Thermochromatium tepidum ATCC 43061: one gene and its partner. The protein of the gene in region 1 interacts with the protein of each later gene in a pairwise test. Links are inferred from orthologs where the notes say so. Each region holds a gene or a part of one and is shown on either strand. Other genes may lie near its edges. The genes, in order: ligA and leuS.

The links.
Region 2: the proteins of ligA (region 1) and leuS interact in binary tests that used the Escherichia coli proteins (3 or more experiments, as listed by UniProt). The link is inferred for Thermochromatium tepidum ATCC 43061 from one-to-one orthologs.

The regions. Positions count from the first base shown.
Region 1 is NZ_CP039268.1:39,637-48,572, forward strand. What follows is about bases 3,853-6,852. They hold ligA (NAD-dependent DNA ligase LigA), read left to right. Parts: upstream 3,853-4,311; coding sequence 4,312-6,393; downstream 6,394-6,852. Other genes in these bases: zipA (cell division protein ZipA), read left to right, coding at 3,853-4,315; E6P07_RS00205 (segregation and condensation protein A), read left to right, coding at 6,390-6,662; E6P07_RS00210 (tRNA(Met) cytidine acetyltransferase TmcA), read right to left, coding at 6,773-6,852. In the rest of the region: RNA polymerase-associated protein RapA, read left to right, coding at 1-1,035; E6P07_RS00180 (Trm112 family protein), read right to left, coding at 1,108-1,299; E6P07_RS00185 (zinc ribbon domain-containing protein), read left to right, coding at 1,838-2,008; E6P07_RS00190 (hypothetical protein), read left to right, coding at 2,210-2,659; E6P07_RS14255 (hypothetical protein), read right to left, coding at 2,543-2,839; more of zipA, read left to right, coding at 3,452-3,852; more of E6P07_RS00210, read right to left, coding at 6,853-8,936. UniProt on the Escherichia coli protein: DNA ligase that catalyzes the formation of phosphodiester linkages between 5'-phosphoryl and 3'-hydroxyl groups in double-stranded DNA using NAD as a coenzyme and as the energy source for the reaction.
Region 2 is NZ_CP039268.1:644,119-653,214, forward strand. Bases 3,365-6,524 are described here. They hold leuS (leucine--tRNA ligase), read left to right. Parts: upstream 3,365-3,745; coding sequence 3,746-6,304; downstream 6,305-6,524. Other genes in these bases: E6P07_RS02995 (glycoside hydrolase family 26 protein), read left to right, coding at 3,365-3,606; E6P07_RS03005 (LPS-assembly lipoprotein LptE), read left to right, coding at 6,346-6,524. Outside these bases: E6P07_RS02990 (trifunctional glycoside hydrolase family 18/polysaccharide deacetylase/glycosyltransferase family 2 protein), read left to right, coding at 1-2,494; more of E6P07_RS02995, read left to right, coding at 2,491-3,364; more of E6P07_RS03005, read left to right, coding at 6,525-6,846; E6P07_RS03010 (inositol monophosphatase family protein), read right to left, coding at 6,843-7,658; E6P07_RS03015 (mannose-1-phosphate guanylyltransferase/mannose-6-phosphate isomerase), read left to right, coding at 7,753-9,096.

The DNA of each region.
Region 1 (8,936 bases):
TGGTATGCCGAGGGGTTGGGCGCGTTCGAGCATCCGTGTCTGGCGGCAGCGGCCGTGTATGAACGTCTAGGCGAGCGCCTGAAAGAGGCCCTGACCAGTCCAGCCGATTCCGCGCTGACCGAGGCGTTGATCACCGAGACCCGCGGGCTCGCCGCCCAAATCAAGGCCGAACTGGCCGCCGGTCGCGATCTGTTACTCGAGCTGCACTCACACCGGCTGACGCGCGATGCCGCCCTGGTCGAGTCGATTGCCGCGATCGATGCCGAGCGCACGGTTGCCGATTATCTGACCGACTTTTGGGACGCCTTCGGCGTCGAGCACGAGCCTGGTCCGGCTGGATCCGTGGTGGTACGACCCGGTCCGCAGATGCTCCAGGAGACCTTCCCGTGCCTGCCAGAGGATGGGCTGACTGTGACCTTCGACCGTGCCCAGGCGCTCGCGCATGAGGATTACGAATTCCTGACCTGGGAGCATCCCATGACGCGCGCGGCGATGGAACTGTTGACGACCTCCGATCTGGGCAGCGCGGCGCTGGTCCTGATCCGGGGCGACGCACGCCTTCCGCACACGACCCTGTTGCTGGAGATCCTCTATGTCGCCGAGTGTCCGGCCCCGCCCGAACTCCAGGTCGAGCACTTCCTACCGCCGACCCTGGTGCGGTTGCTGCTCGACGCCGAGGGGCGGGATCGTGCCGCAGAGATTGAGCACGAAAGCCTCAGGGGCGACTGTCTGAGTCACAACACCAAACTGGCCCGCGCCCTGATCGCCTCACAGGCGTCGCGTCTGACCGAATGGCTGGAGCGGGGCGAGGCACTGGCGCACGGCGCGCTGGAGTCCTTGGAGCAAGGGGCGCGCAGGCGCATGCATCAGGTACTTGGCGATGAGCTGGAACGCCTACTGGCCCTGGCGAAGGTCAATCCCAGGGTACGCCCCGACGAAATCGCACGGCTACGGCACAGGCGCGAGCGGCTCGATGCGCTGCTCGGCCAGATCCATCTACGGCTTGACGCGCTGCGGTTGATTGTCGCCCATTGATGGGCGACGAGTCGGATTGCATTTGAGTGCAGGGGCAGGCGGACGGATATCCCCCGTCCGCCCCTGTCTGCGTCAACGATAGCTGTCGAGCTCATCTAGCGTTAGTTGCCGCGCTTCTTCTTCCAGCATGATGGGGATGTCGTCGCGGATGGGATAGGCAAGCTGGGCCGATACCGAGATGAGTTCCCCGCGCGTCTGGTCAAGGATCAAGGGCCCCTTGGTGACAGGGCAGACGAGGATGTCGAGGAGTTTCTTGTCGAGCATGGATTGATCGCCGTCGTCAAAAAGTGCGCCAAAGTGCGCGCGTTTCTTTATCCTGCCCCAATGTGTCTTACCGACCACGGTCGTATCTGACAGGCGTGACTTTCCCGGCTACGACAGGAGCCCCTCCTGCCGCAGCGCCGCCATTGCTGGACGGACTCGCCGCGGGTAGGGCAGTTAAGGTTGCCAGCCGTTTCGGATTGCGCACGGCATCGAGGTCGCGATGGTGTTTTCAATCAGACAATAATAAATTGTCAAGATTTGCAAAACTAGAGTCAGATTCCCTGGACGAGACAGGGCTTGGTGGATGGTTTAACAGCCCTCCTGTCCCTGGGGAGATGTGGCAACTTCAGGCTTGTTTATGGCACATCACCAAGAGGCGTTGAACCATGCTTCGCACGGCAGCGATCGAGCTCGACGTTGCACCTGAACCAGCCGTGCGTCTTGCGGCCTTGCAAGCGGCCTACGCACGACTTCGGGCCAAAACGCCCCTTGGCAGCCAGATGTTCGGAGAGAACAACCTCGCCGCTCCTGTGGATGTCTGGGCAAGCGCTCGAGGCATCGCTTCGAGTGCCCCCACTGTGGTCTCCGGGCGCACAGCGACTTAAACGCCAGTCGAAACCTGGCCCGGATTGGCGGGACTGCCGTTTTGCCAAGGGCGGTCGTAGATACGCCCGATGTCGGGGATGGACATGCGTTCGTCCTACGATAAGGCCTTCGACTTCAGTCGAGGGTTATTTACACCGGAGTTTGACGTAAAATGGGAGTCATGGTGGTTTACTTGAGTCGCGACACCCTGATCTCGTCAAACGCGACCTGTACCATCCTAGTCTCCCGCAGGGGGGACTGTCCCTTGCGGAAGAGCACCAAAATACCACCTAGCTATCCACCGTTCGGCAGGAGGAGTCTCGACATGGTCGCTTTCGAACAATTACACGCTCAGAACCACAAGATCACTGAGCTCTCGAACGTCTTCCTCTATCTGGTGAGGGATCGTTCCATGTGCGACACCGATGTCGCCTGCGACATCTTCTTCAATCTGACCAACCATGTGCGCGAGCACATGGAAGTCGTCGACCGTGATCTCTGCGGCAAGCTGCTGTCCTATCCGGACCAATCGGTCAAGAACACGGCCAACCGCTTTCTGTCGGGCTCGACCGAGATCAAGCGCATCTTCAGCGCTTATGTCAAACAATGGTGCTCGGAAAAACGCCATTCACTGACGATTAGCGATTATGCCTCCTTCCTACAGGATACCGAGCAGATGTTTGCCCTGGTCATGGATCGTCTGCAACGCGAGACCGAACACCTCTACCCCCTGATCCGTAAGCTCGAAGAGAAGCAGCGTCAGGTCGCGGCTTGAGGGCCTAGGCGTCGGCCTGGACCGTCCGTGCGATCCAGGCCTCCCGGCAGTCATGCCGACACTAGGCTGCGAGCCGGGCGCAGATTGGCTTGTGTGCTCGATCGGTACCGACTCGCCGGTCGATGCGGCCTCTTCGAGGCGCAGACCCTTGGAGCGAATCAGACGTGGATCGACCGGCACCTTGTCGCCTGATCCTGGTGCGCGCCAAGCCCCTTCGTTTAGGGCGAGATCGGGGTGCGCTGCGCGCAGACGGCGCAGCCATCCTATAATCTTTCTGCCGCTGAAACCCAAGGCAGCCTAGGGCGGGGCACGCCGGAAGTCATACCTGTGGAGAGACGAGCCGCTGTTGGGGCTTGGCCCAGGAACCCACCGAAGCGCATGACGGATTGCCTTGAGTGCATCCTCGGCCTTACGCAGGAGGGCAAGGCCGAGGGCGGAGTTGAGGCCCCCTTGCGCGAAAACCTCGCTTCATCGTGTATTTCTATGTCCAGGATCCAGGGTTGGCCCCGATCCAATGGGTCCGGTTCCATCGCTTCGCTCGGACGAAGTCACCGCGGCATCCTGTGCATTCACCCGATCGTCTCGACTCGTGGCGCCCAGAAACCGCCCATGGCACGCCGGCAGGCAAGGCGGTGAGGCTTTGGTTAAGTTTGATTAAGAGGGTGGCGACACCTGATCGAGACTCATCCGCGGCTTGGTCGCCCCTGAAGAACCGACGAAAAACCGGCGGTCCTTGGGTATACTTGCGGCCTTGTATGACATTTAAAAATTCCATCAGACATAAGCATTCGAATGGACGCCAGCACCATCCGCCTGATCCTGATCGTCGTCGGGGCCATCCTGATCGTTGCGCTCTATCTATGGGAGCGTCATCGCGAGCGTCAGGGCGTCTATCAAGATGACCACGAGGACGATGGCCTGTTTGATGAACGAGGTGCGCACGGGCCTCACGGCATCCATCAGCGCCGGCGTGCGCCGATACTCGATCAGTATGACGATGAGGAGTGGCCCGACGACGAGGACTCTGCCACCAAACCGTCGCGGCCCGTCAAGTCCTGGTCGCGTTCGCGCGCCGACAAGGAACCGGAGCACGAGTCACGGCCGGAAGACGCGCGCACGCCCATGTCCGAGGATGTCGCGGATTCCAGATCGGTCAAGACGTCCAGAAAACCCGCACCTCCTCCACCACCCAAATCGCCGAAACGCCGTGAGATCTCGGTCCCGGATCCGCTGCTCATCCAATTGACCGTCAGCGCGCGCCGCTACCCCTTTAAAGGACCTGACATCCTGGAGGTGGCTGCCAGTTGCGGGCTCTATCCAGGCGAGATGGACATCTTTCACTGTTTCGACGAGTTCGAGGACGAGATCCGGGTCTATTTCAGCATGGCCAACATGGTCAAGCCGGGGCGCTTTCCCTTCGACGATATGGATGGGTTCTCGACCCCCGGGCTGGTGCTCTTCGCCCAACTGGAGGGTGATCCCGAAGACATGACCATCCTCGACGAGATGCTGGCCACGGCGCGCAAGCTGGCCCTATCGCTCAATGGAGACGTACTCGATGAGACGCGCCGCCCCCTGACGGTCAAGAAGGAAGAGGAGATGCGTCAGGCCGTGCTCGACAACGAACGGCGCTGGAAACGGACCCCGCGCCTGTGACCTCCTCGGATATCGCCCGGCGCATCGAGGCGCTGCGCGCCGAGATCCGCCATCACAATCATCGCTATTATGTACTCGACGACCCGGAGATCCCGGACGCCGAGTACGATCGGCTGTTTGCCGAGCTCCAGCGCTTGGAGGCCGAACACCCCGAGCTGATCACCCCCGACTCGCCCACCCAGCGGGTCGGCGCCGAGGTGCGTCCAGATCTCAGCGAGGTTCGGCATTCCGTCCCCATGATCTCGCTCGACAATGCGATGAACGACGCGCAGCTGGTCGAGTTCCATCGTCGTATCACCGCCGCCCTGCCTGAGCTCGATCCTGTGCCCTATACCGCCGAGCCCAAGTTCGACGGCCTGGCGATCAGCCTGCGTTATGAGTCCGGCGTCCTGGTGTTGGCCGCCACCCGTGGCGATGGCACGCGCGGCGAGGACGTGACCCACAATGCGCGCGTTATCCCGAGCGTGCCGCTGCGGCTTTTGGGGGGGGACTGGCCCGAGGTGTTGGAGGTGCGCGGCGAGGTCTATATGCCGCGCGCCGGATTCGATCGGCTCAACGCCGACCTGGAGGCGCGCGGCGAGCGTCCCTTCGCCAATCCGCGCAACGCCGCCGCCGGCAGCCTGCGTCAGCTCGATCCGCGCATCGCCGCCCAGCGCCCGTTGCGCTTTTGCGCCTATGGCTGGGGCGAGATTTCGGGCGAGACGGGCACGAGTCAGTTCGAGATGCTCCAGCGTCTGGCGGGTTGGGGGTTACCGATCTCGCCCGAGCTGCGGCGGGTGGCGGGACTCGACGGCTGTCGCGCCTATTTCGAGGCATTGGCGCAGCGACGCGCGGTGCTCGACTACGACATCGACGGGGTGGTGTTCAAACTCGACCACCTGCCGGCACAGGCAGCGCTCGGGGCCACGGCACACCATCCGCGCTGGGCCATCGCGCGCAAGTTTCCGGCCCAGGAGGCCCTGACCGAGGTCGAGGCGGTCGAGTTCCAGGTCGGGCGCACCGGGGCGGTGACCCCGGTAGCGCGACTGCGTCCGGTAAGGATCGGCGGCGTGACCGTCTCCAAGGCCACGCTGCACAATCTCGACGAGGTTCGGCGCAAGGACGTGCGCATCGGGGATACCGTCTCCATCCGCCGCGCGGGCGATGTGATCCCTGAGATCGTCCGTGTGCTGGTCGAGCGGCGTCCGGACGGGGCGCGTCCAGTCGAACTACCGACCCGGTGTCCGGTCTGCGGGTCGGACGTGATCCAGCCCGAGGGCGAGGCGGTCGCACGCTGTAGCGGTGGGCTTTGGTGTCCGGCCCAGCGCAAGGAGGCAATCCGGCATTTTGCCTCGCGCCGGGCACTGGATATCGAAGGGCTGGGCGAGAAGCTCATCGAGCAACTGGTCGATCTGGACTGGGTGCGCGAGCCGGCGGATCTCTATGGTCTGACTGCCGACCGCTTGGCCTCGTTGGACCGCATGGGCGAGAGGTCGGCAGCCAATCTGATCGCGGCGCTGGAGCGCAGCAAAGAGACGACGCTGGCGCGCTTCGTCTTTGCGCTCGGGATCCGCGGGGTCGGTGAGACCACGGCGCAACAACTGGCAGAGCATTTCGGCAGGATCGAGGCGCTGATGGCGGCGCGCGTCGAGGAGCTGGTCACGATCAAGGGCATCGGCCCGGTGGTGGCGGCCCACATCGTCGGTTTTATGGCCCAGCCGCACAATCGCGCGGCGATCGCCCATCTGCTTGCCGCTGGGATCCACTGGCCCGAGGTCGAGCGCTCGGCTTCAGCCCCCGCCGAACCGAGCGCCTTACCCCTGAGCGACAAGACCTTCGTCATCACCGGTACGCTCAGCCGCCCGCGTCACGCGGTGGCGGCCCAGTTGCGCGCCCTGGGCGCCAAGGTGACAGAGAGCCTCTCCAAGAAGACCGATTATCTCCTGGCAGGTACGGCGCCCGGGTCGAAGCTCGCCCAGGCCGAGAGGCTGGGGGTGAGGGTGATCGATGAGGCCGGGCTGGACACCTTGATCGCGCGGCACCAGCTCCCACTTGAGGGGGAAGCCATTTCCAGAGACACCACAGGGGGTATGCGATGACTGAGCTCTCGAAGGAACAACATCTCCTGATCGCCATGCGCAAGACCTTGACGGCGATCATCAAAGATGTCACGCCCCCGCCGGGGATGCGGCATCCGTTCTCGGAGGCGACCATCCAGCAGGTGCGTCAGTGTCTGGGGCTGATCGCCGCACGCGAGCAGGAGTTGGCACTGGAGCAGGGGCGCGGCGGCGAGCGGCCTTACTACAGCGACGAACGCCCAGATGTGCAGCTCGTGGCCTTCGACACGATCAAGCGTCGGCCCAATTGAATCCATGCCGGCGCCCTTAGGACAGGCCGGATTCGATCCTATGGGGCTTGGAGTCGACATCCTGCGCCTCAACCATTGACGACACCGGGATTGTGGCGGGATCTGCAGCCTTATCGCTCGACGAGTCGCTTGAACACCGCTCGTATTCGTTCAAGTAGCCTCCCGCGCCCTTGGACCCCAAGACCTCGCGCCAGTCCAGTGAGTGGGTGATATTGAAGCAAGGCCGCGACCAGCAAGGCGGCCTCCTGCCGCTCGATCCGCCCGCTCGCGAGCGCCGCGGTGAGATGGCGACGGACCAGGTGCGACAGCAGCGGAAGACTGGCCTCCAGGGTCCGGTGTCCGGCGACGAAGGCGTCCAGTTCCGCGTCCCAGGCGTTCGGTTCGGGCGAGGCCGGGGGCGGGCCGGAGATTGATTGGATCAGCATGGCGGCAATCTCAGGATCGAGCTCGCGCAAGGGTCCAGCGAGCCAGACCGGCAGACCGTCGGCGAGCCGCCGTTGGGCTTCCTCGAGCAGGGCCTGGCCCGCCTCCGAGACCGCTTTGAGTACCACGACCGCGTGCTCACCGCTGGCCGCGTTGCGGCTGGTACCGATCTGGGCCGGTGTGAAACCACAGGCAGACCAAAATTCCAACAGTTCGACGGATGCGCCGAAGCTGGCACCCAAGAGGTCGATCTGCTCGGCTCGAGCGGTCTGTTGTAATTCGGTTAGGAGCCGCCGTCCCAGCCCCCGCCGCCTCATGGCCGGATGGACGACGATCCGGATCACTCGCCAATAGCGATAGAGCGGTGCATCCAACAGACCGCCGTGGGCCGAGAGTGTCTGGGGGAGCAGATGACCGCGCGGTCGACGTCGTCCGTAGAAGATCGCCGTGCGCAGTTTCGGGTCGCACATCCCGCCTTCCGCGGCGACGAGCAGCGCGCCGATCAGATGGCCGGCCCGTCGCAACGCCAGGAGGCGGACATTGGGTCCATCGAGCAGCATCCACAGATCCAGGGGGCGTGTCTGATAGTGGGCAAGCACCAGCAGTCCGAAGAGCTCGCGTAGGGTCGTTTCATCCTGGAGCAGGGCGTCGCGGTCGAGCCACTGGGCGTGCGGTTCGTTGGTGGCCCCAAGGACCGCAGCAGATGCCGCCGGCGCGGCATCGAGCAACAGGGCGCGGAAGACCAGGGATTCGAGCGGGTCGTCAGCCGCCCAGCGGATCGGGGTGGCGAGATGGATGGCCCGCCAGCCTGGGATCAGGCGGTCCAGGATGGCGCGGAAGCGGATCTCAAAGCCCCGTCCGGTGCCCTCGTAGCCATGCACGGTGCTGGCGAAGACGATGTGGGTATAGTGGTTGAGCAGCGCCGCGAGCAGTGGGGTCGGGATGCCGGCGGCCTCGTCGACCAGGACCAGATCGGCCTGGGGAGGGTGCGCGACGAGGTTGGCAGGCGAGTGAAAACGAAGCGATCCGCGCCCCAGCGAGGCATCGCGGCGCAGATCGAGTCTTAATCCAACCGCGCGCAAGACGGCCTCGGCATGGCGATAGAGGGTCGCGACCGCCTCGCGTCTGGGGGCCGTGACCACCAGATGGCGTCCACCTTCGAGCAAGAGGGATCCGGCGGCCAGGCCAAGCGCGGCGCTCTTCCCACGTCCGCGATGCGCGGTCAAGACCAGCGGGCGGCGGGCCCAACCGCGCGCGGTCTCGAGGATGGCGGCGACGGCCTCGGCCTGATCGGCTGTGGCGGGGCGGATCTGGTCATCGAATGGCGAGGGCCAATCGCGACCCCCCCTCGGATCTGGAGCCGGCATCGGTGCGGTTACAACCGACCGCTCGTCCTGGTCGATGCGCACGACGTCCGGGTCGGATTCCAGCACGGCGATGAGACGTGCGATGAAGCGTCGGCTCAGGGTCTCTGGTTCGAATGGCCAGACCGCGATCCGCGCTGACCCTGGATCGGGCCGGCGCGCCCACTCGTCTGGCGGTGGCGTCAGGAGCACCAGCAGTCCACCGCCTCGGATCGCGCCCGTGGCCGCGCCGAAGCCATCGGGGTCGAATCCACCGTGGAGATCGAGGAGCAAAAGCTCCAGCTCCGATCCAAGCAGATGGGCCGCCGAGCCTAGGGGCTGGCTCGGTTCGGTGAGGATCGGGCGCTCGGCGAGACAGACCCGGCTCAGCCCTGGCAAGGCCGCGACGACCCAGCGCGCACCGGCTGCCGTCCATTCAGGCGTCCCGCGCATCCAGAGGGTTAGACGATGGTTGCGCGCCCGCGCTGCCTCGCGCCGATCGCGTATC
Region 2 (9,096 bases), 600 kb from region 1 along the record:
GGAAGACCCACCCGGTCCGCTCGCCTCGCTCACTTGGTTTCGCGACTGGCTGGAGGCGCTCACCCAGCACGGCGACCCCAGCCAGTGGGTGATCGGCTTGAGCACCTTCGCCTATGACTGGCCGGGTGCGGGTACCCCTGAGGCGATCTCCTTTCAGGACGCCATGGCACGCGCCGTCTCGGCCCAGGTCGAACCCAGCGCCGATCTCCCGCCGCACGACGACCCGAGCTTCTCGTATAAACTCGATGGGGTCGATCACAGCGTCTGGTTCATGGATGCCGTGACCTTCTGGAATCAGCAGCGCCTGGTGCTGCAACGCTCGCTCGGCGGGATCGGGATCGACCGACTGGGGACCGAGGACCCGCTCATCTGGCAGGCCCTGCGCTGTGGTCTGCACTGTGCCCCCAGCGACTTCGAGTCGCTCGTGCCCACCGAGGCCATCGGCACCGTCGGCCAAGGTGATTTCCTGACCGTCCATGCCGAGCGTCAGCCTGGACGGCGCGCGATCCAAGTCGACCCCGAGGGATTCTGGAGCGAGCGCTACCTCCAGTATCCGCATCCCGCCCGTGTCGAGCGCACCGGCGAGGGCGAGCCACGACAGGTGGCCATCACCTTCGACGACGGCCCCGACCCAGTCTGGACCCCAAAAATCCTCGATGTCCTCAAGACCAAAGGTGTCCCCGCGACCTTTTTCGTCATCGGCGAGAAGGCCAACGCCCACCCCGAGCTGCTGCGGCTTATCCTCGATGCGGGCCATGAGATCGGCAACCACAGCTTCAGCCACATCGATCTGAGCCAGGCCGGTCCGGTGCGCACGAGGCTCGAACTCAATGCCACCCAGCGCGCGATCGAGGCGATCACCGGGCGCTCGACCCTGCTGTTTCGCCCACCCTACGACGCCGATCGCACGCCCCATTCACTGCCCGAGCTTGCGCCTCTGGTTACGGCAAGCGAACTGGGCTATATACCGGTCATGTCCAGCATCGACCCCCAGGACTGGGAGCGCCCCACGGCCAAGGCGATCCTAGAACGCATCCAGCGTGCGCGCAGCCACGGGAGTGTGATTTTGCTGCACGATGGTGGCGGCGACCGTGCCGCGACCCTGGCCGCCTTGCCTGGGGTCATCGACTATCTCAGGGCGCGCGGCGACGAGATCGTACCCCTGCACCTGTTGCTGGGTGTCCCCAAGGAGGCGGTCATGCCGGCCATCCCCCGGGAAGACCCTGCCCCACCGCGTCTGGTCGCCAGCACCGGACTCAATCTCATGCAGCGCCTGGAGCACGGCGCCTGGGGCTTTCTGATGCTGGCCACGGTGCTGCTGTTTGCACGCACCCTTCTGGTGGTAGGGGTGGCGATGGTACATTTCCGCCGTGAGCGTCGGGCAATCGCCACAGAGGCCCCCGAGTTCAGTCCGCCAGTCTCGGTGATCCTGGCCGCCTACAACGAGGAACCGGTCATCGCCCAGACCCTGGAGGCACTGCTGGCCAGCGACTATCCGGCGCCCTTCGAGGTCATCGTGGTCGATGACGGCTCGACCGATGCCACCGCAGCCATCGTTGCCGCCTTGAGCGCGCGCGATGCGCGCGTGCGGCTCCTGCGCCAGCCCAATCGGGGCAAGGCCGCTGCCCTGCGCAATGCGCTGAATCAGGCGCGCCACGCGATCCTGGTCATGCTCGATGCCGATACCCAATTCCTGCCCGACACCCTGACCGAACTGGTGCGGCCGCTGCGCGATCCGCAGGTCGGGGCCGTCTCGGCACAGATCGAGGTTGGCAATGATGCGGGACTGCTGGGACGCTTTCAGCGGTTGGAATATATCGCCGCCTTCAACCTCGATCGTCGCGCCTATGACCTGCTCGACGCCATCCCGGTCATCCCCGGCGCGGCGAGCGCCTACCGGCGCGCGGCGATCCACGCCGCCGGCGGCATCCAGTCTGATACGCTCGCCGAGGATACGGATCTGACCCTATCGCTGCATCGCGCCGGTTACCGGCTCCGCCATAGCCCGCGGGCGCGGGCCTTCACCGAGGTGCCGCGCCGGCTCGGCGCGCTCTTTCGCCAACGCAAGCGCTGGTCGTTCGGGACCCTCCAGTGTCTCTGGAAGCACCGCGCGCTCTGCTGCAACCGGGCCTACGGCTGGCTAGGGCTGTTTACCCTACCAAGCATCTGGTTCTTCCAGATCTTTCTGGCCGCGTTCATCCCGCTGGTCGATCTCTGGATGTTGCTGGCCCTGGTGCGCGGTGAGTCCGGTCCGCTGCTCTATTACCTGATCGGCTTCATGGCCATGGATCTGGCCCTGGCCTGGGCGGCCTGCCGGCTGGAGGGCGAACCGGTGCGTACCGCGCTCTGGAGCCTGCCGATGCGTTTCCTCTATCGCCCCCTCTTGGCCTTGGCGATCCTCCATGCCCTCTATCTCGCACTGCACGGCAGTTGGATGGCCTGGGGACGGCAGGAACGCTGGGGGCTGACCAAACCCTGGACCGCCCGCGTATGAAGATCGGAACTGTGCTCTGGTGGACGATCCTGGTCGGGGTGGTCCTATCGGCGGCGACCCGGGCCGAACCTGCCAGGGTCATGCGACTGGCGGTCCCGCCGACCGGCGCCTATACCGGCGCCTATATCGACTTTGGCGACTACGAGGACGAGGTGACGCTCGAAAAGATCACCGCGTTCAACGCGCTGGTTGGCAAGACCCAGGCCATCATCGGCTTCTCCAACTTCTGGGGCCGGCAAGGCTTTCCGACCACCCAGGCAAACATCGTCGCCAATGCCGGGGCGGTGGCGCTCATCTATTGGAACCCTTGGAACGATCGGGAGGAGATCAGGTCCTCGCGCTTCGACCTTGAGTCCATCCTCGCCGGACGCTGGGATGACTACATCGATGCCTGGGCCACGGCAGCGCGTGCCTTTGGCAGGCCGCTATTGGTCGCCTGGGGATTGGAGATGAATGGCGACTGGTTCCCCTGGTCGGGTGTCTATCACGGTGCCGACCAGCCCATCCCGGGCACGGATCCGCCACGCCTACGGGGGCCAGATACCTTCCAGCGCACCTATCGCTATATCGTCGACCGGGTGCGGGCCGCAGGCGCCAGCAACATTGCTTGGGTCTTCCATACCAACAATACCTCCTCCCCCGATCTGCCCTGGAATCGCATGGCCGCCTACTATCCTGGCGACGACTATGTCGATTGGTTGGCCATGAGCGCCTATGGTAAGCAGACCCCAGGCGAGGGCTGGCCCAGTGTCAAGGAGGCGATCCTCGATCACTACGGTGAGCTGGCCGCCATTGCCCCGGACAAGCCGATCCTGCTGGGCGAGTGGGGCATCGGTGAGTTTCCGCGCCAGGGCGACAAGGGACGTTGGATCAGTGAGGCGATGGCCGCGATGGAACGACTGCCGCGGCTCAAGGGCGCCGTCTTCTGGCATGAGCGCTGGCAGAATGCGGATCTGAGCTACAGCAATCTGCGCGTCAATTCTTCGCTCGGTGCACTGGAGGCCTATCGTCGGGCGGTCGCACGCGATTTCTGGCGCGGCACACCTCAGTTCGAGCCCCTTCCGACCGTTGGCGCGCGTGCGGCCCACGCTGGGGACACGACGTCAGACTAGGGCGCTACAACGGGGTATTGGGCGTCCCAGAGCCAGTGCGTTATCCTTGCACGATTCGCCCCCCCGGTGCGTTGCGCGTTTGCGCGTTGCGGTGGGGCCAGCCTCAAGCCTTCACCTTGCGTCAGGACCACCAGCCCCCATGCAGACCGACTATGACCCGCGCGCCATCGAGGTGTCCGCCCAGGCCTATTGGGAAGCGCATCGATCCTTCAAGGCCGTCGAGGACCCCTCTCGCGAGAAGTTCTATTGTCTCTCCATGTTCCCCTATCCCTCGGGTCGGTTGCACATGGGCCATGTGCGAAACTACACCATTGGGGATGTGATCGCGCGCTATCAGCGCCTGCTCGGCAAGAACGTGCTCCAGCCGATGGGCTGGGACGCCTTCGGTCTGCCCGCCGAGAATGCGGCCATCCAGCACGGCATCCCCCCCTCGCAATGGACGCGCTCCAACATCGCGTACATGAAGGGCCAGCTCAAGCGCCTGGGCTTCGGTTACGACTGGGATCGTGAATTGGCGACCTGTGACCCGGATTACTACCGCTGGGAACAATGGCTGTTTACGCGCCTGGTCGAGAAGGGGCTGGCCTACCGGGCCAAGGCGACGGTCAACTGGGATCCAGTCGATCAAACCGTGCTCGCCAACGAGCAGGTCATCGAGGGGCGTGGTTGGCGCTCGGGGGCCCTGGTCGAGAAGCGCGAGATCAAACAGTGGTTCGTGCGCATCACGGATTATGCCCAAGAACTGCTGGAGGCACTCGACCGGCTGGATGGCTGGCCGGAGCAGGTGCGCACCATGCAGCGCAACTGGATCGGGCGCTCGGAGGGTGTGTTTATGGAGTTCGGGGTGGCCGGCTCCGAGGACAGGCTTTGCATCTATACCACCCGACCGGATACCGTCATGGGGGTGACCTATGTCGCGGTGGCCGCCGAACACCCCTTGGCGCACCGCGCGGCTGAGCGGGATCCGGCGCTCGCGGCCTTCATCGAGGAGTGCCGGAAGGGCAGCACCGCCGAGGCCGAGCTGGAGACCCTGGAGAAGAAGGGCCATCCGCTCGGGCTCGATGCCATCCATCCGATCACGGGCGAGGCAGTGCCCATCTATGCCGCCAACTTCGTGCTCATGGGCTATGGCACGGGGGCGGTGATGGCGGTGCCGGCGCACGATCAGCGCGACTGGGAATTCGCCGAACGCTATGGCCTCCCCAAGAAGGCGGTCATCCGTTCGGTCGATGGCAGCCCGTGTGGGATCGAACAGGCGGCCTACACCGAAAAGGGGGTGCTCTTTAATTCTGGCCCCTTCGAAGGTCTGACCTCGGAACAGGCCGGCGACGCGATCGCCGACTGGCTCGCCGCGCGCGGCAAGGGGGGCAAGACCGTCCAGTTCCGACTGCGCGACTGGGGCGTGTCGCGTCAGCGCTACTGGGGTTGTCCGATCCCCATGATCCGGACGGCCGACGGTGGGATGCGTCCCGAGACCGATCTCCCGGTGCGGCTGCCCGAGGACGTCATCGTCGATGGTTCTGGCTCGCCGCTCACGAAGATGCCCGAGTTCTACCAGCTCCCTGGCGGTGAGACGCGCGAGACCGACACCTTCGATACCTTCTTCGAGTCGAGCTGGTATTACGCCCGGTATTGCTCGCCCGATTGCGATACGGCCATGCTCGACGAACGCGCCCGCTATTGGCTGCCGGTCGATCAGTACGTCGGCGGGATCGAGCACGCCATTCTGCATCTGCTCTATGCGCGCTTCTTCCACAGGCTGATGCGCGACGAGGGTCTGGTCGAGTGCGATGAGCCCTTCACCAATCTGCTCACCCAGGGCATGGTGGTCGCCGAGACCTGGTATCGCGAGGACGCCGAGGGCCGCAGACAGTGGTTCAACCCGGTGGAGGTCGAGGTCGAGCGCGATGCCAAGGGCCGGCTGATCGGCGGCCGTCTCAAGTCCGATGGTCAACCGGTCCAGTTCGGCGGGATCGAGAAGATGTCCAAGTCCAAGAACAACGGCGTCGATCCCCAGACCCTGATCGAGCGCTATGGCGCCGACACGGTGCGGCTCTACATCATCTTTGCCGCCCCGCCGGATCAGTCGCTCGAATGGAGCGACGAGGGGGTCGAGGGGGCGTTTCGCTTCATCCGCCGGCTCTGGGCGCTCGCGGTCGCCGAGTCCGAGGCGATCCGGACCGTCTCAGACCAACCGCCCGAATTGGACGAACCCGCGCGGATCGCCCGTCGCGAGATCCACAGCGCGCTCAAGAAGGCGCTCTACGACTACGAACGCCAGCAGTTCAACACCGTGGTCTCGGGCTGTATGACCATGGTCAACGCGCTCTACCGCCTGGAGTCCTCGACCGCGCGCGTCGTGGTGATCCGGGAGGGACTGGGGATCGTGTTGCGGCTGCTTGCGCCCATTGCGCCCCATGTCACCCATTATCTATGGCGTGAACTCGGCTTTGGCGAGGATATCCTCGATGCCGGCTGGCCACAGCTCGATGAGGAGGCCCTCAGACAGGACAGCCTCGAGTATGTGATCCAGGTCAACGGCAAGGTGCGTGGTCGAGTCACAGTGCCCACCGCTGCCGATCAGTCCATGGTCCAGGCCGCCGCCCTGGCCAATGAACAGATCGCCAAGTTCATCGCCGGCAAACCGATCCGCAAGGCGATCCTGGTGCCGGGCAAGCTACTCAATCTGGTCGTGTGAGTCCTGCCCGTGCGAGACGCCAGTCGGAACGGTCGATCGTCATGAGTCGGACCCGGGCCGTCGTGCATGGGTTGCTGGGGGTGGTGCTGATGGTTCAGGCCGGGTGCGGCTTTCAGCTGCGCGGCACCATCGAGATCCCGTCCGTCTATAACCCGATCCTGATCCAGGCGCCCAGCGATTCCGCGGTCGAGCGTGCCCTGCACGACCTGCTGATCGGCAGTCAGGTCCAACTGACGACCAACCCGGCGCAGGCCCGGCTGACGCTGCGGATCCTGTCCGAGAGACGCTCCGAGCGGGTGGCCGCGGTCGACCTCAACGGCAAGACGCTCGCCTATGAGCTGCATTATCTGGTCGAGTTCGAGGCCGTCGGCGCCGACGGCCAGACCCGGGTTCCGCGTCAAACGCTCGACCTGACCCGCACCTTCGATAATCCCGACGTCGAGGTGCTGGGCAAACAGATCGAACAGGCGATGATCTACGACGACTTCGCGGTCGAGGCGGCGGATCGCATCCTCATGCGGCTAAGAGCGGTGTTGCGCTAATCGACAGCGACCGCCAGTCCGAGACAGTCACACCAGGCGCGCAGGAGCCCTGAATCGGCAGCCGCGATCGCTAGCCGTGGTTCCAGGCTGATCCTGGGGCTGGGCTGGAGGCTGTCTGGGATCAGGTGCATGACCGCTGCGCCGGCCTCATCCGCGATCAGCCGCCCGGCGGCATAGTCCCACAGCCTCTGGCCGCCGTGCAGATAGAGCTGAAAGCGTCCGGCAGCCAGCCAGCACCATTCGAGCGCCACAGATCCGAGATTGCGCTGTGAGCCAAAACAGGCATGACGGACGATGGGCTGGAATCGCTCGGCTGGGAGCCGTTTGAGATCGACCACGGCCAGACAGTCGTGCAGCGCGCGGCTCGGCGCAAAGGGGCGGATTGGCTGGTCGTTCAGCCAGGCCCCCTGGCCCTGCGCGGCGACGAAGCACTCATCGCGCACTGGATCAAGGATGACCCCAAGTACAGTCCGACCGCCCTCGATCAGCGCCAACGAGATCGAGAAGAAGGGAAAACCAGCGACATAGTTGCTGGTGCCATCCAGCGGATCGAGCACCCACAGGGCGCTGTCTCCGTTTTGGAGCATGTCCTCCTGCTCGCTGCTCGTCATCTCCTCGCCGAGCAGTGGGATGCCGGGGAAGTCACGCGCCAAGGCCTGGATCAGATGGCGCTGGGCCGCCAGGTCGGACGCGGTGACCAGGCTGCCGTCGGACTTGTGCCGGGCGGCGGCGCTGCCGTGCCAATTGGGCAGAAGAGCGGCTGCGGCGGTGTTGCGCAACAGACGGGCGAGTTGGGTCAGTTCGGCAGTCATGGTCGATTCGGTCGATGTCTACACATCCCACGCCAGACAGGGTTTAATTCACGCCCTTGTCCTTCAAACCCCTTCAGTCATGGAGCCTGTCGCGATGCCTTTACAGCCCGTCATCCTCTCTGGTGGATCCGGTACGCGACTCTGGCCGCTCTCGCGCGAGGCCTACCCCAAGCAATTCCTGCCGCTCACCAGCCAGCATACCATGCTGCAAGAGACGGTCACCCGGCTCGATGCTTTGGATGCCGAGCATCCACACCTGGACATCAGGGTGCGCGATCCGCTGGTGGTCTGCAACGACGCCCATCGCTTTCTGGTCGCCGAGCAGCTGCGGCTGATCGGACGGCGGGCCGCGGCCATCGTGCTCGAACCCAGGGGGCGTAACACCGCGCCGGCCCTGACCCTAGCCGCGCTTGTCGCCGGACGCTTGGATGAGGATCCGGTGCTGCTGGTGATGCCGGCCGATCACAACATCCGTGACGAGCCGGGGTTCCGCGCCGCCGTGGCCGATGCCCATACGCTGGCGCGTGAGGGGGCGGTCGTCACCTTCGGCATTGTGCCGAGCGCGCCCGAGACCGGCTATGGTTATATTCGGCAGGGTCCATTGCTCGATCGTACCGACTTGGGCAGGCCGGCCTATGCGCTCGACGGCTTCGTCGAGAAACCCGATGTCGAGACCGCGCAGGGCTATCTGGCCTCGGGTGAGTATCTGTGGAACAGCGGTCTGTTCGTCCTGCGCGCCTCGGTCTGGCTGGGGCTCATCGAACGCTTCCGACCTGACATCGCCCAGGCCGTGGCTCGCGCGTGCGAGCGCATCACGAGCGATGGCGATTTTCTGCGACTCGACGCCGATCTTTTCACGGCCTGTCCGAGCGAATCGATCGACTATGCGGTCATGGAGCCGCTGGCGCGCGCCCGGCGAGACGGGGCCGATCTTCCGCCGGCGATCCTGATCCCGCTCAATGTCGGCTGGTCCGACGTCGGCGCCTGGTCGGCGCTGTGGGCCGTGCGCGAGCAAGACGCCAGCGGCAATGTGCTCGAGGGTGATGCCTTCGTGCACAATGCCCACGACAACCTGCTCGTGGCCACGCATCGAATGCTGGCGGCCATCGGTGTCAGCGACCTGATCGTGGTCGAGACCCCAGATGCAGTGCTCGTCGCAACCAAGGAGGCTGCACAGGACGTCAAGGCCGTCACCCAGTTCCTCCAGCGCCAGCAGCGCAACGAATATCTCCATCATCAGCGCGTCCATCGTCCCTGGGGCGACTATGAGTCGATCGGGCAGGGGACGCGCTATCAGGTCAAGCGCCTAACTGTCAAGCCAGGTGAGTCGCTCTCGCTGCAGATGCACCATCATCGCGCCGAACACTGGATCGTCGTCTCCGGCACCGCGCGCGTGACCTGTGACGACAAGACCTTTCTGCTCACCGAGAACCAGTCG